Regions from separate parts of the Arthrobacter sp. P1_A5 genome, predicted to be linked through region 1. Evidence: predicted binding sites of a transcription regulator. Region 1 holds the regulator's gene; each other region holds the start of a gene.
What was found. Region 1 encodes LexA, which represses DNA repair genes until DNA is damaged. Its sites were predicted from a motif close to TCGAACANNTGTTCGA; they were not measured.

Region 1 (5,530 bases):
CATGGAGTGCCTCGGCGCGCAGAAATGCCCGCTCGCGGCCGAATGCTTCAGCGAACTGGCACGGCAGAACGCCGCCGATGCCGACGTCGTGGTCACCAACCACGCCATGCTCGCCGTCAGTGCCTTCGAAGGCCTGGCGGTGCTGCCCGAGTACGACGTCGTCGTGGTGGATGAAGCACACGAACTTCAGGACCGCGTCACGGGCGCGGTCTCGGGCCAGCTCTCCGTGGCGATGGTGCACGCCGCCGCGTCCGGGGCCCGGAAGCACACGGGCATCACCGTGGATGCACTGAGCAATGCCGCTGCCCACCTGGAGCTCGCCATCGACGGCGTCCCCAGCGGGCTGATGCCCAACGGCCTGAACAGCGAGCAGCTGGACTGCATCGACCAGCTGCGCGACGCATGCCGCGCCGCGCTGTCCGATTCCAAGGGGGACAGCTCCGTGTCGGCGGACGGCGGACGGCAGCTGGCCCGCTCGCGCCTCATGGTCATCCTGGAGCTCTGTGAACGCCTCCTGGCCGCGCGCGAAAACCGCGAAGTCGTGTGGTTCTCCCGCAACAGCAGCTTCGATCCGGCGCAGGGCTACTCGCAGCCGGACGAGAGCGCGCCGGCGTTGATCAATGTTGCCCCGCTGAGCGTCGCAGGGCGGTTGCGCGAGGGCCTGTTCGCAGACCACACCGTCATCCTGACCTCGGCCACACTGGCCATCGGCGCCGCCTTCGAACCCGCCGCCGGCGGCCTGGGCCTGGTTGGCAACGGCGCACCGAGCTGGACCGGCGTCGACGTCGGCTCCCCGTTCGACTACCCGAAGCAGGGCATACTCTACGTCGCCCGGCACCTGCCCAAACCCGGCCGCGGAACGTCCCCCGAGGCCCTGGACGAACTCGAGAAGCTGATCCGCGCCTCCGGCGGAGGCGCCCTGTGCCTGTTCTCCTCGCGGCGCGCCGCAGAGGAAGCAGCCGAGGCCATGCGGCCCCGGCTGGGCCTCAGCATCCTCTGCCAGGGGGAGTCGACCATGACGGCGCTCGTGCGGCAGTTTGCCGACGAACCTGACACGTGTTTGTTCGGCACTATGTCCCTCTGGCAGGGCGTCGACGTCCCTGGCGTGTCCTGCCGGCTGGTGGTCATCGACCGGATTCCCTTCCCGCGGCCGGACGACCCGCTGATGACGGCACGTTCGCGGGCCGTGGCCCAGGCCGGCGGCAATGGCTTCATGGCCGTCTCGGCCACGCACGCCGCCATCCGCCTCGCGCAGGGCGCCGGACGGCTGATCCGCTCGACCTCGGATAAGGGCGTGGTGGCGGTGCTGGATTCGCGGCTCTCCACGGAGCGTTACGGCGGCTTCCTGCGCGCCGCGCTGCCGCCGTTCTGGCCCACCACCGATTCATCGATAGCCATGGCAGCCCTGAAGCGACTGGCGAAAGACTAAGTCCCAAACCGGGGCCGCCACCCTGCGCCGGAAATCCGCCGCGGGGTGGCCGCTCCGAACTGGCGGCATGGCCCGGGACGGCTAAGGGGAGCGCAGTTTAGAGCGAGCGCAGTACCGAGACGACCTTGCCCATGATGACGGCGTGGTCGCCCAGGATGGGCTCGTACTGGGTGTTTTGCGGCAACAGCCACGTGTGGCCGTCCCGCTGGCGGAAGGTCTTGACCGTGGCTTCGTCGTCCAGCAGGGCGGCAACGATGTCGCCGTTCACGGCATCGCCCTGGCGGCGGACAACCACCCAGTCGCCGTCGCAGATGGCGGCGTCGATCATCGAGTCGCCGGCCACTTTGAGCATGAAGAGTTCGCCATGGCCCACGAGCTGGCGGGGCAGCGGCATGACGTCCTCCACCACCTGGTCCGCGAGGATCGGCCCGCCGGCGGCGATGCGTCCGACGAACGGCACCATTGCCGTGTCGGTGGCGCTGGCCAGCTCAGTCACTGACAGGCCGCCGACGGCCCGCAGGCCGCTTGACTTCTCCACACCGGAAATCGGTGTGGTCCCCTCGTCCAGGGTCAGCGGCATGAGCACTTCCATGGCCCGCGGGCGCTTCGGATCACGCCGCAGGTAGCCGAGCTTTTCGAGCTGGGAGAGCTGGTGGGTCACGCTCGAGAGGCTGGCGAGACCGACGGTGTCGCCGATTTCGCGCATGGACGGCGGATAGCCCTTGTCCGTGACGGACCGCTGGATGGTCTCCAGGATTTTCTTTTGCCGGACGGTGAGGCTCTTGGGGGCCCGGGCGGGCTGCGGGCTCCGTGGGGTGGCCCTGCCGCCGGTGGCTTGTGCTGCCATGTTCGCCAACGCCTTTCCGTTCCGCCCGGCTGCAGTGGCTGCTGTCACCGGGAACTTCCGGCCTGAAATGTCAGACCCTGCTGATCAACTACGAATGAATTCCCACGGGTAGTTCGAAAGTGGGAGTTCGAAAGGTTGTCCTGTCCCTCAAAAATAGGCCAGCCGCAGACCTTTTTCAAACATTTGTTCTAGCGAGTCTCGACATCGTTCGTTAGTAAGTGCTAAAACAGAACTAGCAAGATTCGAATATGTGTTCGATTCCGACGATCTGGGTTCGCATGCGATGTTCGGTTCTATGTTCGAAGGTTCGGCCGGTTGGCGGCGAGTACGTGAGTACGCCGGGCGGCAACTTATGGTCCAGGAGGGCTCAGTTCATGTCAGTTTCAAGCGCGTTTGACGGCACTAACATTCAGGGCGTCACGACCCGCCACCGCGGTGTTGGTCCACGTGGCGCAGCGGCTCGCCGCAACATCGGACACGGCAGCCTCGGACACGGCAGTCGCGACCAAGGCGGCATGGGCCAGGGTGGTTCCCTTCACGGCAACGTGTACCCGCTCAACGCCAGGCGCCGCGGCGCCGCGACGTCGCAGGGGCCGCAAGGAGCCGCCGCGGTTTCGGGCGGCCGGACCAAGCAGCCGCCGCTGCGGCTCACCCGGCGCGGACGCTTCGTCTTCTTCGGTGTCCCGCTGATCCTGCTGGCGGCGTTCATCCTGTCGTTCAGCGGATTCCTCAACGCTCCCGCGAAAGCGGCAGATTCCGCAGACCAGCTCTCAGTGACGCCGACCGTATCCGTCACAGTCCAACCGGGGGAGTCCCTCTGGGCCATTGCCGGGTCGGTGGCTCCGGAGCGCGATCCCCGCGACGTCGTGGCCGACATCGTGGAGCTGAACAATCTGGACGCCGCGCGTGTGATGCCGGGCCAGCAACTGTTCGTCCCGTCCAAGTAACCACCCCCCCCGGTGGCGTCGCGGGCGTCACAGTTTCAGCGCCCGTCCCGCTACCACTTAAACTGGTCACGTGACTGACCAGCTTGAGCGCCTCAACCGACTGCCCCTCCGAACTAATCTGCGTGGCCTGCGTCCGTATGGCGCGCCGCAGCTGGACGTCCCCATCCTGCTCAACGTCAACGAGAACACCCATGGGGTCCCGGCCGATGTCCGCGCAGCGATCACCGAGGCCGTGAGTGCCGCCGCTGCCGGGCTGAACCGCTATCCGGACCGCGAATTCACCGAATTGCGAGAAGCCCTCGCGGAATACCTTGGCCACGGGCTGGACGCGGAGAACATCTGGGCCGCGAATGGTTCCAACGAAGTCCTTCAGCAGATCCTCCAGGCCTTCGGCGGCCCCGGCCGGACGGCCCTCGGGTTCCCTCCCACGTATTCGATGTACCCGTTGCTGGCCTCTGGCACGGATACGGAATACGTCGTCGGGGCCCGCGCGTCAGACTATGGGCTCAGCGCGGACTCGGCGGCACAGCAAGTCCGCGAGCTTCAGCCCAACATCGTCTTCCTGTGCTCCCCAAACAACCCCACCGGTACCGGTCTGGGGCTCGATGTCGTCGAGGCCGTCTATGACGCCGGCGAGGCCAGCCAGACCATCGTGATCGTCGACGAGGCCTACCACGAGTTCGCCCACGACGGCACGCCCAGTGCCCTCACCCTGCTGCCTGGCCGGGAGCGGCTCATCGTCTCGCGCACCATGAGCAAGGCCTTCGCCCTCGCGGGTGCGCGGCTCGGCTACATGGCCGCGGCACCGGAGGTCGCTGACGCCCTGCGCCTGGTCCGTCTCCCGTACCACCTTTCCGCCATCACCCAGGCTGCGGCCCTGGCTGCCCTGCACCACCGGGAGGCGCTCATGGCGGACGTCGAGGACATCAAGCGCCAGCGCGACCGGATCGTGTCGGAACTGACGCGGTTGGGCTTGACCCCGGCCGCGTCCGATTCCAACTACGTGTTCTTCGGCGGCCTCGAGAACCCCCATGAGGTTTGGCAGCGGATGCTGGACGCCGGTGTCCTCATCCGCGACGTCGGTATTCCGGGGCACCTGCGCGTCACCGCGGGCACTGAGACAGAAACCACAGCCTTCCTGGAGGCACTTGAACTTATCCTGGCCGGCTCCGCAAAGCCGCAGGCCTAGACTTGGTGGGGAGCCCGATCGTCCCCGCCAGATTGCCCAACACCCTGCCTTCTTCCAAAGGACACATCTACATGAGCACCACCGGATCCACCACCGCCGAGGGCCGGACCGCACGCATGGAACGGACCACCAGCGAGTCCTCGGTCCTGGTCGAGATCAACCTGGACGGCACCGGCGTTTCAGACATCAGCACGTCGGTCCCGTTCTACGACCACATGCTGACGGCCCTCAGCAAGCACTCCCTGATCGACATGACCGTCAAGGCCACCGGCGACACCCACATCGATGTCCACCACACTGTCGAGGACGTGGCCATCACTTTCGGCGAGGTTCTGCGGACCGCCCTGGGCAACAAGGCCGGGATCCGCCGTTTTGGCGAGGCGACCGTTCCCCTCGATGAGGCCCTCGCGCAAGCTGTCGTAGACGTCTCCGGCCGTCCCTACCTGGTCCACGCCGGCGAGCCGGCAGGCCAGGAATACCACCTGATCGGTGGCCACTTTACGGGCTCCCTGACCCGCCACGTTTTTGAGGCGATCACCCTTCACGCCGGGATCTGCCTGCACATGAACGTCACCGCCGGGCGCGACCCCCATCACATCGTCGAGGCCCAGTTCAAGGCCTTTGCCCGTGCCCTGCGCGCAGCCGTCGAGCCGGATCCCCGCGTCGAGGGCATCCCGTCGACAAAGGGTGCTTTGTGACCGGCCCGCTGCTCCGCGACGGGGCCATCATCGACCCCGCCGCCGCGACCAAGCCGGTCTCCCCGCAGGGAAAGCCCACCGTTACGGTGCTGGACTACGGCTCCGGGAATGTCCGGTCCGCCGTCCGCGCGCTGGAGCGGGCCGGCGCCGAAGTCATCCTCAGCTCCAAGGCCGAGGATGTCCTCAATGCCGACGGCCTCGTCGTCCCCGGTGTGGGCGCCTTCGAAACCGTCATGCGCGAACTTAAGGCCGTTGACGCCATCCGGATGATCGGCCGCCGTGTCGCCGGAGGCCGTCCCGTGCTGGCCATCTGCGTCGGGCTCCAAGTGCTGTTCGAGGCCGGCGTCGAACACGGCACCGAAGCCGAGGGCATGGGGGAGTGGCCCGGCAAGGTGGAACTGTTGCCTGCCGACGTCGTGC
Region 2 (4,318 bases), on a different contig from region 1:
ACCCAGGGATTCCTCTGCAAGCCTGACGGCGGATCGGACCAGCCATCAGCTGATGACATCGACGGCGCTATCACCGGAATCAGAATGCCGGAGCACCCCGATCAACGGTTCCATGCTGTTGAAGTGAGCAACCGCGAACCATCTGACCGCGCTACTTGACGGTATCCAGTGAAGAAACCCATCCCAATTCGGCTCAAATCAGCAACCGCAGGGAGGGTGCCTGCGCTCCGTCTGGGCGGCTTTGAGCGCGTCGGCGCGCCTGAAGGGTTCCGCCAGGGCTTTATCTGCCTGTTCGGCGCGCGACCCGGTACGGTGCACACCGCCGTCGACCGGGTGGTTAGGCTGGGTGGATGGCCACAGTTATTCTCGTGCGGCACGGCCGCACCACAGCCAATGCCACTGGACTGCTGGCCGGTCGGGCCGTCGGCGTCAGCCTGGATCAGATCGGGCGCGACCAGGCGGCTCTGACCGGAGACCGGCTCGCGGCCGTGCCCGTAGTCGGGGTGGTGTCGAGCCCTCTTGAGCGTTGTCAGCAGACCGCCCAGCTCATCCTCGATCGCCAGGCTGGCACGCCGTACGCGCCGGTCGATCTCGATCTCACCGAGTGCGATTACGGCCAGTGGCAGGGCCGCACCCTCAGTGATCTCGCGACCGAGGATTTGTGGCCGGTTGTGCAGTCGCAACCGTCCGCCGTCGTCTTTCCCGGCGGTGAATCCATGGCCGCGATGCAGGCTCGGTCGGTGGCAGCGATTCGACGCCACGATGCAGCCTTCGAAGCCGAGTACGGGCCACGGGCCGTGTGGGTGGCGGTGAGTCACGGTGACATCATCAAGTCAATCCTCGCCGACGCGCTCGGCATGCACCTTGACCTGTTCCAGCGTATTAACGTGGGCCCCGCCTCCGTATCGATCGTGCGCTACGGCGCTAGTCGGCCGAGCGTCTACGCGACCAACACCGACGCGGGTGACCTGTCGTGGCTGTCGAACGGCATCCACTCTGGCGATGCACCGGTGGGCGGCGGTGCAGGGCAAAAGGCGCCATGAACCTCATGTGCCTAAAATACTGACATGCCTACACGTGTTCACGAGTTTGCCTGGCCTGATCGAATCGTCGTCGGCACCATTGGCCTTCCAGGGGCGCGCACGTTCTACCTGCAGGTGCGCGCAGGGACGCAGATCGTGAGTATTGCCCTGGAGAAGCAGCAGTCGGCTCTGCTCGCGGAGAAGATCGACGAAATTCTCGACCAGCTCATCACCGTCGAGGGCAACCCCTTCAGCGTTCCCACGAGCACTCCCATTGAACTTGTCGACAATGACCAGCTCGAGGCCGTTCAGGAGCAGTTTCGCACCGGCGCCATGAGCTTAGGTTGGGACCCAACCACGGCCCAGGTCGTAATAGAGGCCTACCCCATCGCCGATGTCGATGCTGATGACAACGACGAACCGCTTGATGAGGGCGGCGCTAACGAGTCCGAAATGCTGCTGGTGCGAATGCCGGTCGGCACCGCCCGCGCATTCGCCAAGCGCACCCGTGAGATCGTGGGCGCCGGGCGTCCGACGTGCCCGCTCTGCGGTTACCCCATAGACGCCGACGGGCACATCTGCACCCTTCCCGAGGTCTGATGCCAGCGCCGGACCTAGTGGCCGCCGAGCTGACGCTCACCGGCCGCATCACGACGGCTTCAAACGCTACATTTCTGGGCAGCATCGGCGACGTGGTGGTCGTCTATAAGCCGATAGCAGGCGAAAGTCCGCTGTGGGATTTTCCCCACGGCACCCTGGCTCACCGGGAGGTGGCCGCCTACCTGGTCTCGCAGGTCTTAGGCTGGGACGTCGTGCCGCACACCTGGCTGCGCGATGGTCCTTTGGGCGAAGGAATGGTGCAGCTCTGGCAGGAGCAAGACCCCGCCCGATGCGCCGTGAACCTGGTCGCGACGGACCAGGTGCCGGAGACGGGCTGGAAACATGTTCTCGAGGGACGGGATGAGAACGGACGGATGGTCGCCCTCGTTCACGAAGACTCGCCAGCGCTCAGACGCATGGCGGTGTTCGACATGGTCGTCAACAACGCCGACCGCAAAGGCGACCACATTCTTGCCATGACGGACGGACACCGGCACGGCGTGGACCATGGGCTCACCTTTCACCGTGACCACAAGCTGCGCACGGTGCTGTGGGGATGGCTGGGAGACGCGCTGACCGCCGAGGAACGCGACGGCATCGATCGTGTCAGCGAAGGACTGCACGGTGGGCTGGGCCGGAACCTGGCGGACTTGCTCAGCGCCGAAGAAATCGCATCGCTCGCCGCGCGCTGCGCACGGTTGCGCTTGGCAGGGCGGTTTCCGGCTCCGAGCGGTGAGATGTCGGCGGTGCCCTGGCCGCTGTTCTAAGGGAATTGCGGCTACGGGCTTCGCAGGCTGTGTCACGACGGCATGGATCTTAAGGTAGCGACGGAGCAACTGTCACCAAGAACTCGCTGCCCAAACGCCGATAGCAGCGCCTACGCTCAACCAAGCCCGCAGGCCCCATCTTCCGCAAACGACGCGGCGAGCGTCCCATAAGAAGCACCCCTTCAGTCAGTTGTTGCGATGTTGAGGAGAAACCGCGCTGCTTACGCGACCGAGGGATATGGGCAGAGTCCAACTTTTGTCGGTACGTCCGGCTACACTGAATTTATCGAACATATATTCGAATAAGGGTGTGTTGTGGGCGTTGTTGTCGGTCCCCGCGTGATAGATGCGGGCATGTCGTTGCTGTCGGTGCTGATCTCTCCGGTCCCCGTCGCGGCCGGGTACCCCTCGCCGGCCCAGGACTACTTTGATGGGCGGATTGACCTGAACGAGCATCTGATCAAGGACATCACCAGCACGTACGTCGTGCGGGTCTCCGGAGACTCGATGGAACGCGCCGGCATCAGCGACGGGGATGAACTGATCGTCAACCGGGCCCTGGAACCCAAGGACGGGTCCGTAGTCATAGCCGTCCTGGACGGAGAATTGACCATCAAGCGGCTGCGAATCACGGCCGCCGGCGTCGTGCTGCAGGCGGAGAATCCGTCCTACCCGGACATCCGGGTTCCGTCCATGTCTGATCTGGTCATCTGGGGCGTCGCGACCCGCTGCCTGCACCATGTTTGAGGCACACCATGTCTAAGCCCTCCCCGATGCGGCGGATGCCGCAGATCGCGCACGTGGATGTGAACTGCTTCTACGCCTCGGCCGAGCGGGCATTCGACCCGTCCCTCGAAGGCCGGCCCGTCGTCGTCCTGTCCAACAACGACGGGTGCGCCGTCACCCGGTCCCCGGAAGCCAAGGCTCTCGGGATCGGCCTCGGTGAACCATGGTTCAAACTCGCCCCGCGGGCCAAGGAATGGGGACTTGTTGCCCTCTCGAGCAACTACGAGCTCTACGGGGACATCAGCGCCCGGGTGATGGAACTGCTGGGCCGCTACAGCGCTTGGTTGGAGGTTTACAGCATCGACGAGGCCTTCCTGGGCGTCAAAGGCGCGCCGGAGGACCTGCTGATCCTGGGCCAGACCATGAAGGCAGCCGTGCGGCGCAACGTCGGGGTTCCGGTCTGCGTCGGGATCGCCGGAACCAAGACCCTGGCGAAACTCGCCAACAAATGGGCCAAGCACAACCCGGCCTTCGACGGGGTCTGCCACTGGGACTCCGTGCCCGCCGGGGACCGGGAAGCGCTGATGGGCCGGCTGTCCGTGATCGAAATCTGGGGCGTCACGACGCGGCTGACCAAACGCCTCAACGCCTTAGGGCTCCAGTCCATCCTTGACCTGTCCCGGGCCGACCCGGTGATGATCCGGGACCGTTTCTCCGTGGTCGTGATGCGCACCGTCCTGGAACTGCAGGGGACCCCGTGCATCCCGATGGAAGAAGAACGGATCGGACGGGACCAGCTCATCTTCTCCCGCTCCTTCGCCACCCCCATCACCACCGCCGCCGGCATGCGGCAAGTCCTGTCCGTCTACGGCCAGCAGGCTTCAGCACGGCTGGCCAAACACGGCCTCCAGGCCAAGGTCCTCACCGCCTTCGCCGGCACCTCGCACTTCAACCCGAACGACACCTCCTACCCCTCGGTGTGCGTGCCGCTGCCAATGCCCACCGCCGATCCCGTCCTACTCACCCGGGCCGCCCACGCCCTCCTGCCCCACATCCAGGAAGGCATCAAATACGCCCGGGCGGGCATCATGGTCACCGACCTGCGGCCCACCGGAAACCAGGCACCGCTGGCCCTGTTCCAGAACCCGCACGAGGAACGCCACATCGGAACCCTCCTGGAAGATGTGACACGCCGATACGGGC
Region 3 (4,062 bases), on a different contig from region 1:
TTGTTCTCGGCCTCATCGATGTCGATGATCCGGCCAAACAACCCGAAGCTCGTCATGACCTCGACGCCGGGGCCGAACTTCGACTGGAGCTGCGCCTGCTGCTGCTGCGTTTTCTTGTTGCGGCGGAACATCATGAAGACGAACACGCCAAGCATCACGAACAGGAGAATTGTCATTAGATCCAAGGGGAAAGTTCCGTTCTTTACTTGCATAGCTGTTTTTCAGCAACGTCCGTTTGTTCCTGACGGCGCGGGCAGGGGTCTGCGCAGCAAACTGGCAGCGAGACCGTCCCCCAGACCGCCGGCGGCTACCTGCTCTCCGCCCACGGAAACAAAACCCGGACGTGCCGAGCGTCATACCAGTCTAAAGGGAAAAGCTGAAAGAACGGTGCTAGCGGCTGTTTCGGATCCACTGAGGATCGGTTTCTTCGCCGGGATCCCCGCCGGACCCGCCGATCGGGCTCTCGCCCAGCTCGTCGGCCTGGAACAGTTCCAGCGGGTCCTGGCCGAAGGCACCGGCCGGAATGGCGAAGCCCAGGTGTGTCCATGCCGGCGCCAGGGCTATCCGGCCGCGCGGCGTCCGGCCCAGGAGTCCTTCACGCACCAGATAGGGCTCGGCGACCGTTTCCACGGTCTCCGTTTCCTCGCCGACGGCGATCGCGAGTGTGGACAGGCCTACCGGCCCGCCGCCGAACTTGGTGATGAGGGCCTCGAGAACGGCACGGTCCAGCCGGTCCAGGCCCCGCTTGTCCACCTCGTACATGTCCAGGGCCGCGGAGGCCGCCCGCGCGTCGATTTGCTCGATGCCATGCACGAGCGCCCAGTCCCGGACGCGGCGCAGGAGCCGGTTGGCGATGCGTGGCGTGCCCCGGGACCGGCCGGCAATCTCGCTGAACCCGGCGGAGTTGACCTTCAGGTCCAGCAGGCCGGCGGAGCGGCGCAGGACCAGTTCCAGCTCCTCAACGGAGTAAAACTCGAGGTGGCCGGTGAAACCGAACCGGTCCCGCAGCGGGCCGGGAAGGAGGCCGGCCCGCGTGGTGGCGCCGACCAGGGTGAAGGGCGGCAGCTCCAGCGGAATGGCCGTGGCGCCGGCGCCCTTGCCGACGACGATATCGACGCGGAAATCTTCCATCGCCATGTACAGCATTTCCTCGGCCGGCCGGGACATGCGGTGGATTTCATCCAGGAACAGGACCTCGCCCTCCGAGAGCGAGGACAGGATGGCCGCAAGGTCGCCCGCGTGCTGGATGGCCGGGCCGCTGCTGATCCGCAGCGGGACGTTCATTTCGGCGGCGATGATCATGGACAGCGTGGTCTTACCCAGGCCGGGAGGGCCCGAGAGCAGCACGTGGTCCGCGCTGCGCCCACGCATGCGCGAGGCCTCCAACACGAGGGAGAGCTGCTTGCGGACCCGGTGCTGGCCCACGAAGTCGTGCAGGTTCTTGGGCCGCAGGGCGGCTTCGATGACCCGCTCCTCCGGTTCCTCTCCCCCGGCGACGATCGACGGCTCAGCCACGCGCGCCTACCCGGTTCCCGGCGCGGGCGCCGTCCTGGCCCAGCCAGCGCAGCGTCGCGCGGAGAATCTCCGCTACATTGCCGTTCGCCGCGAGGTCCGGGGAATCGGCCAGGGACTTGTCGATGCTGGCCGTGGCATCCTTTTCGGACCAGCCCAGGCTGGTCATCGCGGCCACCACCTGCGGCTTCCAGACGGATTCCGCGGACACGGCCGCGACAGGCGCGCCGGCGGTGCCGTGCGGCACAAGCTTGCCGGCGAGTTCGAGCACGATCCGGCCAGCCACCTTCGGTCCGATGCCGGGGACCTTCGTGAAGGCCTTGCCGTCGCCGGAGTGGGCGGCCACCCGGATAGCTTCGGGCTCGTGGACGGCCAGCACCGCCAGGGCGAGGCGGGGACCGACGCCGCTGACGCTGAGGAGCACATCAAACACCTCGCGTTCGTCATCGCTGGCGAAGCCGAACAGGGTCAGCGAGTCTTCCCGCACGATCAGGGACGTGAACAGCTTTCCCTCCTCACCCACCCGAAGGCCGCTGAGGGTCTGCGGTGTGGCGTTGACGCTCATGCCGGCGCCGTTGAGGTCGATCACGGCGGAGGACAGGCCAACATGCGCAACGGTTCCGCGAAGAAAACTGATCAAGGCCGGGCTCCTGGTCTAACTGGCGTCTGCAACTGGGTGATGAAAGAACGTACAGCCGGGCACGCCGACTATCCGAACATATCTACGAATACCCTACCAAGCCCCGCTGCGTCACAGCCGGACATTCAGCGCGCACGGCGCGCTTTTGCCTCCGCGTCCGCCCACGCCCGCTGCGCCGGAGTGAGGGACTGGCTGCCCGGCCCAGTCGTGGCTACGGCGGCCCCGCTGCCGGCCCGCCAAGCGTGGGTGATGGCCAACGCAAGGGCGTCGGCGGCGTCGGCCGGGCGCGGAGGCGCGTCCAGCCGGAGGATCTTGGTCACCAGCTTGGTGACCGCATCCTTGTTCGAGGTCCCGCTTCCCGTCACGGCTGCCTTGACCTCGGACGGGGTGTGCAGCGCCACCGGGATGCCACGGCGCGCTGCGGCCGCAATGACCACCCCGGAGGCCTGCGCCACCCCCATGACCGTGCTGACGTTGAGCTGGGAAAAGACCCGCTCCACGGCGAGCACCTGGGGTTCGTAGCGGTCCAGCCACTCGTCGATGGACGTGGCGATGACCAGCAGCCGCTGGTCCAGGCTCTCCTCGGGAGAGGTGCCCACAACGCCGAAGGCCACCAATGTGGCCCGCCGGTTCCGCTCGACGTCGACAACGCCGATCCCGCAACGGGTGAGGCCCGGGTCAACCCCCAACACGCGCAGCGTCACGGTTGGGCCGTCAAGACCGGGCCCCAAAGTCACGTTTGGGTGAGCGGGTCACTCGGCTTCCAGTGCGGCCTGCACTTCGTCGCTGAGGTCGGCGTTGCTGTACACGTTCTGGACGTCGTCGAGCTCTTCCAGGGCGTCCACCAGCTTCATGAACTTCTTGGCGGCATCAAGGTCCAGCGGCACCTGCATGGACGGCACAAACTCGGCCTCGTCGGTGTCGTACTCAATTCCGGCTTCCGTGAGGGCATCGCGAATGGCCTGGAGGTCGGTCGGCTCGGAGTGGATCTCGAAGCTGTCGCCGTTGTCCTTGACTTCCTCGGCCCCGGCATCCAGCACGGCCATCAGGACGTCGTCCTCGGTCAGGCCGTTCTTCGGCAGCGAGACGACGCCCTTGCGGGAGAAGAGGTAGCTGACGGAGCCGGGATCGGCGATCGTGCCGCCATTGCGGGAGATGGCGAGCCGGACCTCGGAGGCGGCACGGTTCTTGTTGTCCGTTAGGCACTCGATCAGCAGCGCGGAACCCTGCGGGCCGCGGCACTCGTACATGATTTCGGTGTAATCGACGACCTCGCCGGTGAGCCCGGCGCCGCGCTTGATGGCGCGGTCGATATTGTCAGCGGGCACCGACGTCTTTTTCGCCTTGGTGACGGCCAGTTCCAGGCTGGGGTTGCCGGAGAGGTCGGGGCCGCCCATGCGCGCGGCGACTTCGATGTTCTTGATCAGCTTGGCGAACGACTTGGCCCGGCGGCTGTCAAGGATGGCCTTCTTATGCTTGGTCGTCGCCCATTTGGAGTGGCCTGACATGCTTTACGCTTCTCCTCTGATCATTCGAATAAACAGTTCATGCACGCGCTTCTCCCCCGTCACTTCCGGGTGGAAGGAGGTGGCCAGCAGCTTGCCGGAACGCACTGCAACAATTCTAGCCGTCCCGTCCAGTACAGCGGCATGCGAGGCATGCTCCGGGTCCGCGGGTTCCGCCTGCGCCAGGACCTCCACCCCTGGACCCACGCGCTCCACCCACGGGCCTCGGATGAACACGGCATGGACGGGAGCCACGCCGGAGCCGGTGTCGCTGAACCCGAGCCCCCTGAAGTCAAGGTCCGTCTCGAAGGACTCACGCTGCCGGCCGAAGGCGTTGCGGCGCACGGTGATGTCGAGTCCGCCGAACGTCTGTTGCGGGTTTCCGGCGAGGTCCTTCGCCGGGTC
Region 4 (5,198 bases), on a different contig from region 1:
GCGCCAATCTCACGGTTGGCGAGGCTCAGGGCGGACTTCTCGCCCGTGTGGGCGAGGCGCACGGCCTTGAGTTCATCGAGGGTCGCTGCGGCGGCGATGGCGGCAACGGCCTGGTCTACGGCGGCGGTAATGGCGGCTTCATCCAGAGGATTCGGGACGGCTGCGTCCGGCAAAGTTTCAGTCATCTACTGTTCTTAGCTACGAGTCGGATCATGCCAACAGCGTGCGCCGGGCACAGGGCGCGGCGCAGGTTCTCGGCAAGGCTTGTGGTCACTGTCCCCAGTCTAGTAGACGGCCGTCGGCGGCATGGCAATGGCCGCCCCGCACGTGACGCCGCGGTGCCGGCCGCCCCTGGCACGCTTACGCCGGAATTCCAAGGGCACGGGACATCCCGGCGGCCCCCTGACTGCCGGGCACACCCCCGGCTACCATGGCCTCATGACGCCCGGACAACGGCTTCGCCAGATCGCCAACCTGCTCAACGGCTCCACCCTGCTGGGCCTGCTGCTGGCAGCCTGTGCTCGGACAACCGTCAGCTCCGGTCCGCGCGGACTGCTGATCGCGGGCCGCTACCGCTGGCGGTTGCCGTTTGCTGCGGCCTTCACCGTGGGCAACGTGATCCTCTTCCGAACCGGACCGGAATCCGCCCGCGCCAATCCAGTGCTGCTGGGCCACGAGGAGCGCCACAGCACCCAATATGCCTGGTGCCTCGGGCTGCCCTTCCTTCCGCTGTACTTCATAGCCGCCGGCTGGTCCCTCTGGCGCACGGGCAACCCGGGCAGCGCCAACATCTTCGAGCGCCACGCCGGCCTGGAAGCAGGCGGCTACCCCCTGCCCGGCCTGCCCGGGACCAGACCACGCACGCACCGCAGATTGGGCGTGACCGCCCCTGAACGTTACGAGGCCTGACATGACAGACAGCCCCCGAAGCATCTCCGTTGCAGGAACCGGCAGCGCCGAGGCGGTGCCGGACCTGTTGACCGTGTCGATCGGCGTTGAATGCCGCCGCGAGACCGTGGCCGAGGCCTACAGCGAGGCCGGAACACGGTCGGCCGCCATCACGTCGGAGCTCCGGCAGCGCGGCGTGGACAGCGCGGACTTGTCCACTTCCGGGCTGAACGTCCGGGCCGAGCTGAACTGGCAGGATGGCCGGGGCCAGACCGTGACCGGCTACCTGGCCTCCAGCACGCTCACCGTCAGGATCCGCGAGCTGTCCGCGTCCTCGCAGGTCCTTGCCGCGGCGGTTGCTGCCGGCGGCGACGCCGTCCGGCTGAACGGGCTGACCCTCGGCTTCGCCGACTCCTCGGCCGTCGAAGCCCGGGCCCGTGAGGCCGCCTGGCAGGACGCCCGCACCACCGCCGAGCACTATGCCGCCCTCGCGGGAACCGGGCTGGGCAGGGTCCTGTCCCTCACCCAGCACCCCGGTTTCCAGGCGCCGATCCCCGTGGCGAAGATGCAGCGGGAAGTGGCCGTGACCTCACTCACCGTCGAGGCCGGTGAGTCGGGGGTCACTGCCACCATCGGCGTCGTCTGGGAACTGCTCGACTGATTGCCCAGTAATTGCGGGAGCAGTTGTTTCGCGTCGCCGACGGCGGCCGCCACCGGCTCGGGCGCCGGATGACCGGCTGGGGCTAGTGGGTTGCGCCGGCAGGGAGCTTTAGATCCGCCGTCGTCGCCAGTGCAGTGCGCACGACGACGGCGAGCGCCGCCGCCATCTGGGCGGCCGGCAGCGAGGGGGCACTGCTCCCGGCCGGAAGCTGCGTTTCCTCGTAGGGGACGTGGACAAAGCCTCCCCTGGTGCCCGGACGTAGCCGCAGGGCGTGCATGAGCGCGTAGAAGACATGGTTGCAGACATAGGTCCCGGCACTCTGGGACACTTCGGCCGGGATCTGCTCTGCGCTCAACGCCGCGAGCGCCGCCTTGACCGGCAGCGACGTGAAATAGGCTGCCGGTCCGCCCGGGACCACGGCTTCGTCCACGGGCTGATTGCCGGCATTGTCCGGAATCCGGGCGTCGTCACAATTGATGGCCACCCGTTCCAGCGAGATGCGCGCCCTCCCGCCGGCCTGGCCGGCGCACAGCACAAGCTCCGGCGTGAAACGCTCGAGGGCCTCCGCCAGCACCTTGGCCGACTCGCCGAAGACGCATGGCAATTCCACCGCCTGGACATCCAGCCCTTCGGATTGGAGCAGCCGTGCCGCCGAACGGGCCGCTGCCCACGACGGATTGGCCGTATCGCCGCCAAATGGCTCAAACCCGGTCAGGAGAATCATCGCCCCAGCCTAACAACGCCCTCCCACTGCCGCGGTAAGGCGGCACCCCGCGGCACCCTCGACCCGGCCCCGTCCACACTTGGCCGCCGGGGCATGTGTCGCTCCGGCCTCATGCGTGTGTCCGCGTCGGCAGGGTGAGGATTTCGGCCCCGTCGTTGGTGATGGCGATCGTGTGCTCACTGTGTGCTGTCCGGCAGCCGGTCGCGCTTCGGAGCGTCCACCCGTCGGCGTCGGTGATGAGTTCAGCGGTGTCGGCCATGACCCATGGCTCCAGTGCGAGCAGCAGCCCGGGGCGCAGCTTGTAGCCACGGCCCGGCCGTCCGGTGTTGGGAATGTGCGGGTCCTGGTGCATGGTCGATCCGATGCCATGGCCCCCGAACTCGGTGTTGATCGGGTACCCCGCCTCGCCAAGGACCGAGCCGATGGCATGGGAGATGTCGCCGATCCTGGCTCCGGGCCGGGCAGCGGCTATCCCTGCGCCGAGCGCGCGCTCGGTCGCGCTGATCATCGCGACGCTTCCCGGGGGCTTTGAGTCGCCCACGATGAAGCTGATGGCGGAGTCTGCTGCGACTCCCCGCTTGGAGACGGCGAGGTCGAGTGTCAGCAGGTCGCCGTCTGCCAGCGTGTAGTCGCGTGGGAGTCCGTGGAGCACGGCGTCGTTGACGGCCGTGCAGATGTAGTGTCCGAACGGCCCGCGGCCGAAGGACGGCTCGTAGTCGACATAACAGGACTGCGCACCAGCCTCGGCGATCATGGCCTGCGCCCATCGGTCGAGGTCCAGGAGGTTCGCGCCGACCGTGCTGCGGTTCTTCAGCGTCTGCAGGATGTCAGCTACAAGGGCGCCTGTTTCTTTGGCCCGGGCAAGTTCGGTGGGATTCAGGATCTCGATCATGCGGCGCCTTTCTCACGTGTCCAATAACTATACCGGTCATATTATCCCGGTATAATCGAAGCCATGGTCAGGTTGCCCCTCACATTCGCAGAGATCGAGCGCGGACAGCGCCTCGGCGCCCTGTTGCGCCGCGCCAGGGGGGAACGCTCGATGCTCGACATCGCACTCGATGCACGCGTCTCACCGGAGACCCTCCGGAAGATCGAGACGGGCCGCGTAGCGACCCCCGCCTTCCCGACCATCGCCGCTATCGCCGGCGTCCTCGGACTCTCCCTCGATGCGGTGTGGGCCGAGGTCAACCAGACCAAACGCGCCACTGAACCGACCAGCCCTGATCACAACGCCCGTGAGCGGCTGGCTTCGTAAGCCCCGATCCCCGCAGCTGCACAGGCCGCCCCATGCTGCAACCGGCCGCCGCCTCGCCCGTCAGCATCCTTGACATTCAGTCGAACATATATTCGAATGTAGGCATGAGATGGGACGCACAAGCACTTGAGCGCGGCGATTCCCCGGCCGCCGTTTCCGCCGCTTCGCCCACGGCTGCCCTGCTGCCGCTGGCCGGACTCGTGCGGACGGTCTCCACCCCGGAATTTGCCGGGATCACCTTCCATGAGGTCACCGCCAAATCGGTGCTCAACAAGGTGGTCGCCGGTTCCCGGATGCCGTTCGACTGGACCATCAACCCCTACCGCGGCTGCAGCCATGCGTGCGTCTACTGCTTTGCCCGGAAGAGCCACACCTACCTTGACTTCGACGCCGGCCTGGACTTTGACAGCCAAGTGGTGGTCAAGATCAARGCCGCCGAAGTCCTGCGCAAGGAACTGGCCAAGCCGTCCTGGCGCCACGAGCACGTGGCCCTTGGCACAAACACCGACCCCTACCAGCGCGCCGAGGGCCGCTACCAGCTCATGCCCGGCATCATTGGTGCCCTGGCCGATTCCGGCACTCCCCTGTCCATCCTCACCAAGGGCACGCTCCTGGCCCGGGACATCCCGCTCCTCAAGCATGCGGCGGCGCAAGTGCCGGTCGGGGTGGGCATCTCGCTGGCCATGACCAACGAGCAGCTGTCCGAGGCCGTGGAGCCTGGCACGCCTGGGCCACGGGCCCGGCTGAAGCTCATCTCCCGTCTGCGGGAAGCGGGCCTGCCCTGCGGCGTCATGGCCATGCCCATCCTGCCGTGGCTCTCCGACAGTGATGAGGCCCTCGATTCCCTCTTCGGGGCCCTCGCGGCGGCCGGCGCCACAGGGGTCACGGRCGGTGCGCTGTACCTGAAGCCGGGCACCCGTGAATGGTTCATGCAGTGGATCGCCCGGGAACATCCGCAACTGGCGGGCAAGTACCGCCGCCTGTATGGCAGCGGGTCATACGCATCCAAGGAATACCGCGCGTGGCTGGCAGGACGGGTCCGGCATTTCAAGGACCTGCACGGCTTCTCCGGCTCGCAGGGCTTCAGCCACCGGGACCTTGACGGGGGCAGCGACCATGACAACGCCCGGGAGGAAGAAGCCCAGTACCCGGCCGGGAGCATCCCGGACACCGCGGGGCACGCAAGCCCACGCCACGCTGGCGCTGCCCGTTCCGGCACGGCCCAGCCCACACTGTTTTGAAGTCCGCTCCACCTCAAGCACACGGAGCCATGGGTCCCCTGCGCAGCAGGGCTGCCGGAGCGGAAAGCGCCCTGAGCCGCCGGGCGCAGGATGCCTAGAGCGCCTTGACCGCGCCYAGCACCCTCGCCAGCGAATCCTTGGCGTCGCCGAACAGGAGGGTGGTCTTGGGATCGTGCAGGAGCTCATTCTCGATGCCGGCAAACCCCGGGCGCATGGACCGCTTCAGGAACACGACCTGCTGGGCCTGCACCACTTCCAGGATCGGCATCCCGTAAATCGGCGAACCCGGCGAGGACTTGGCCGCCGGGTTGACGACGTCGTTGGCCCCGACTACCAGAACGATGTCCGTGGTCGCGAATTCGGGGTTGACTTCCGCGAGCTCCCGCAGTGACTCGTACGGCACGTTGGCCTCGGCCAGCAGCACGT

Region 2: AC1D1S_RS17790 (LexA family protein) is a predicted target of LexA. The motif match lies at 2,676-2,691, and genes of this name have one in related genera.
Region 3: ruvA (Holliday junction branch migration protein RuvA) is a predicted target of LexA. The motif match lies at 2,225-2,240, and genes of this name have one in related genera.
Region 4: AC1D1S_RS16160 (Rv2578c family radical SAM protein) is a predicted target of LexA. The motif match lies at 3,612-3,627, and genes of this name have one in related genera.

Annotation. Positions count from the first base shown of each region.
Region 1 covers NZ_JBFTZL010000107.1:3-5,532, forward strand. The annotation lists partial or broken gene AC1D1S_RS14110 (ATP-dependent DNA helicase) at 1-1,429, shown strand, start outside; gene lexA (transcriptional repressor LexA) at 1,527-2,276, opposite strand; gene AC1D1S_RS14120 (LysM peptidoglycan-binding domain-containing protein) at 2,792-3,223, shown strand; gene AC1D1S_RS14125 (histidinol-phosphate transaminase) at 3,294-4,412, shown strand; gene hisB (imidazoleglycerol-phosphate dehydratase HisB) at 4,484-5,110, shown strand; gene hisH (imidazole glycerol phosphate synthase subunit HisH) at 5,107-5,530, shown strand, end outside.
Region 2 covers NZ_JBFTZL010000183.1:1,354-5,671, forward strand. The annotation lists gene AC1D1S_RS17770 (hypothetical protein) at 1-159, shown strand, start outside; gene AC1D1S_RS17775 (MSMEG_4193 family putative phosphomutase) at 351-1,043, shown strand; gene AC1D1S_RS17780 (DUF3090 domain-containing protein) at 1,068-1,622, shown strand; gene AC1D1S_RS17785 (SCO1664 family protein) at 1,622-2,389, shown strand; gene AC1D1S_RS17790 (LexA family protein) at 2,705-3,136, shown strand; gene AC1D1S_RS17795 (Y-family DNA polymerase) at 3,145-4,318, shown strand, end outside.
Region 3 covers NZ_JBFTZL010000020.1:4,754-8,815, reverse strand. The annotation lists gene yajC (preprotein translocase subunit YajC) at 1-176, opposite strand, end outside; gene ruvB (Holliday junction branch migration DNA helicase RuvB) at 391-1,515, opposite strand; gene ruvA (Holliday junction branch migration protein RuvA) at 1,508-2,152, opposite strand; gene ruvC (crossover junction endodeoxyribonuclease RuvC) at 2,278-2,856, opposite strand; gene AC1D1S_RS05995 (YebC/PmpR family DNA-binding transcriptional regulator) at 2,905-3,660, opposite strand; gene pdxT (pyridoxal 5'-phosphate synthase glutaminase subunit PdxT) at 3,664-4,062, opposite strand, start outside.
Region 4 covers NZ_JBFTZL010000144.1:2,966-8,163, forward strand. The annotation lists gene pheS (phenylalanine--tRNA ligase subunit alpha) at 1-185, opposite strand, end outside; gene AC1D1S_RS16135 (hypothetical protein) at 439-909, shown strand; gene AC1D1S_RS16140 (SIMPL domain-containing protein) at 911-1,549, shown strand; gene pcp (pyroglutamyl-peptidase I) at 1,632-2,273, opposite strand; gene map (type I methionyl aminopeptidase) at 2,383-3,165, opposite strand; gene AC1D1S_RS16155 (helix-turn-helix domain-containing protein) at 3,229-3,531, shown strand; gene AC1D1S_RS16160 (Rv2578c family radical SAM protein) at 3,636-4,772, shown strand; gene AC1D1S_RS16165 (NAD(P)(+) transhydrogenase (Re/Si-specific) subunit beta) at 4,867-5,198, opposite strand, start outside.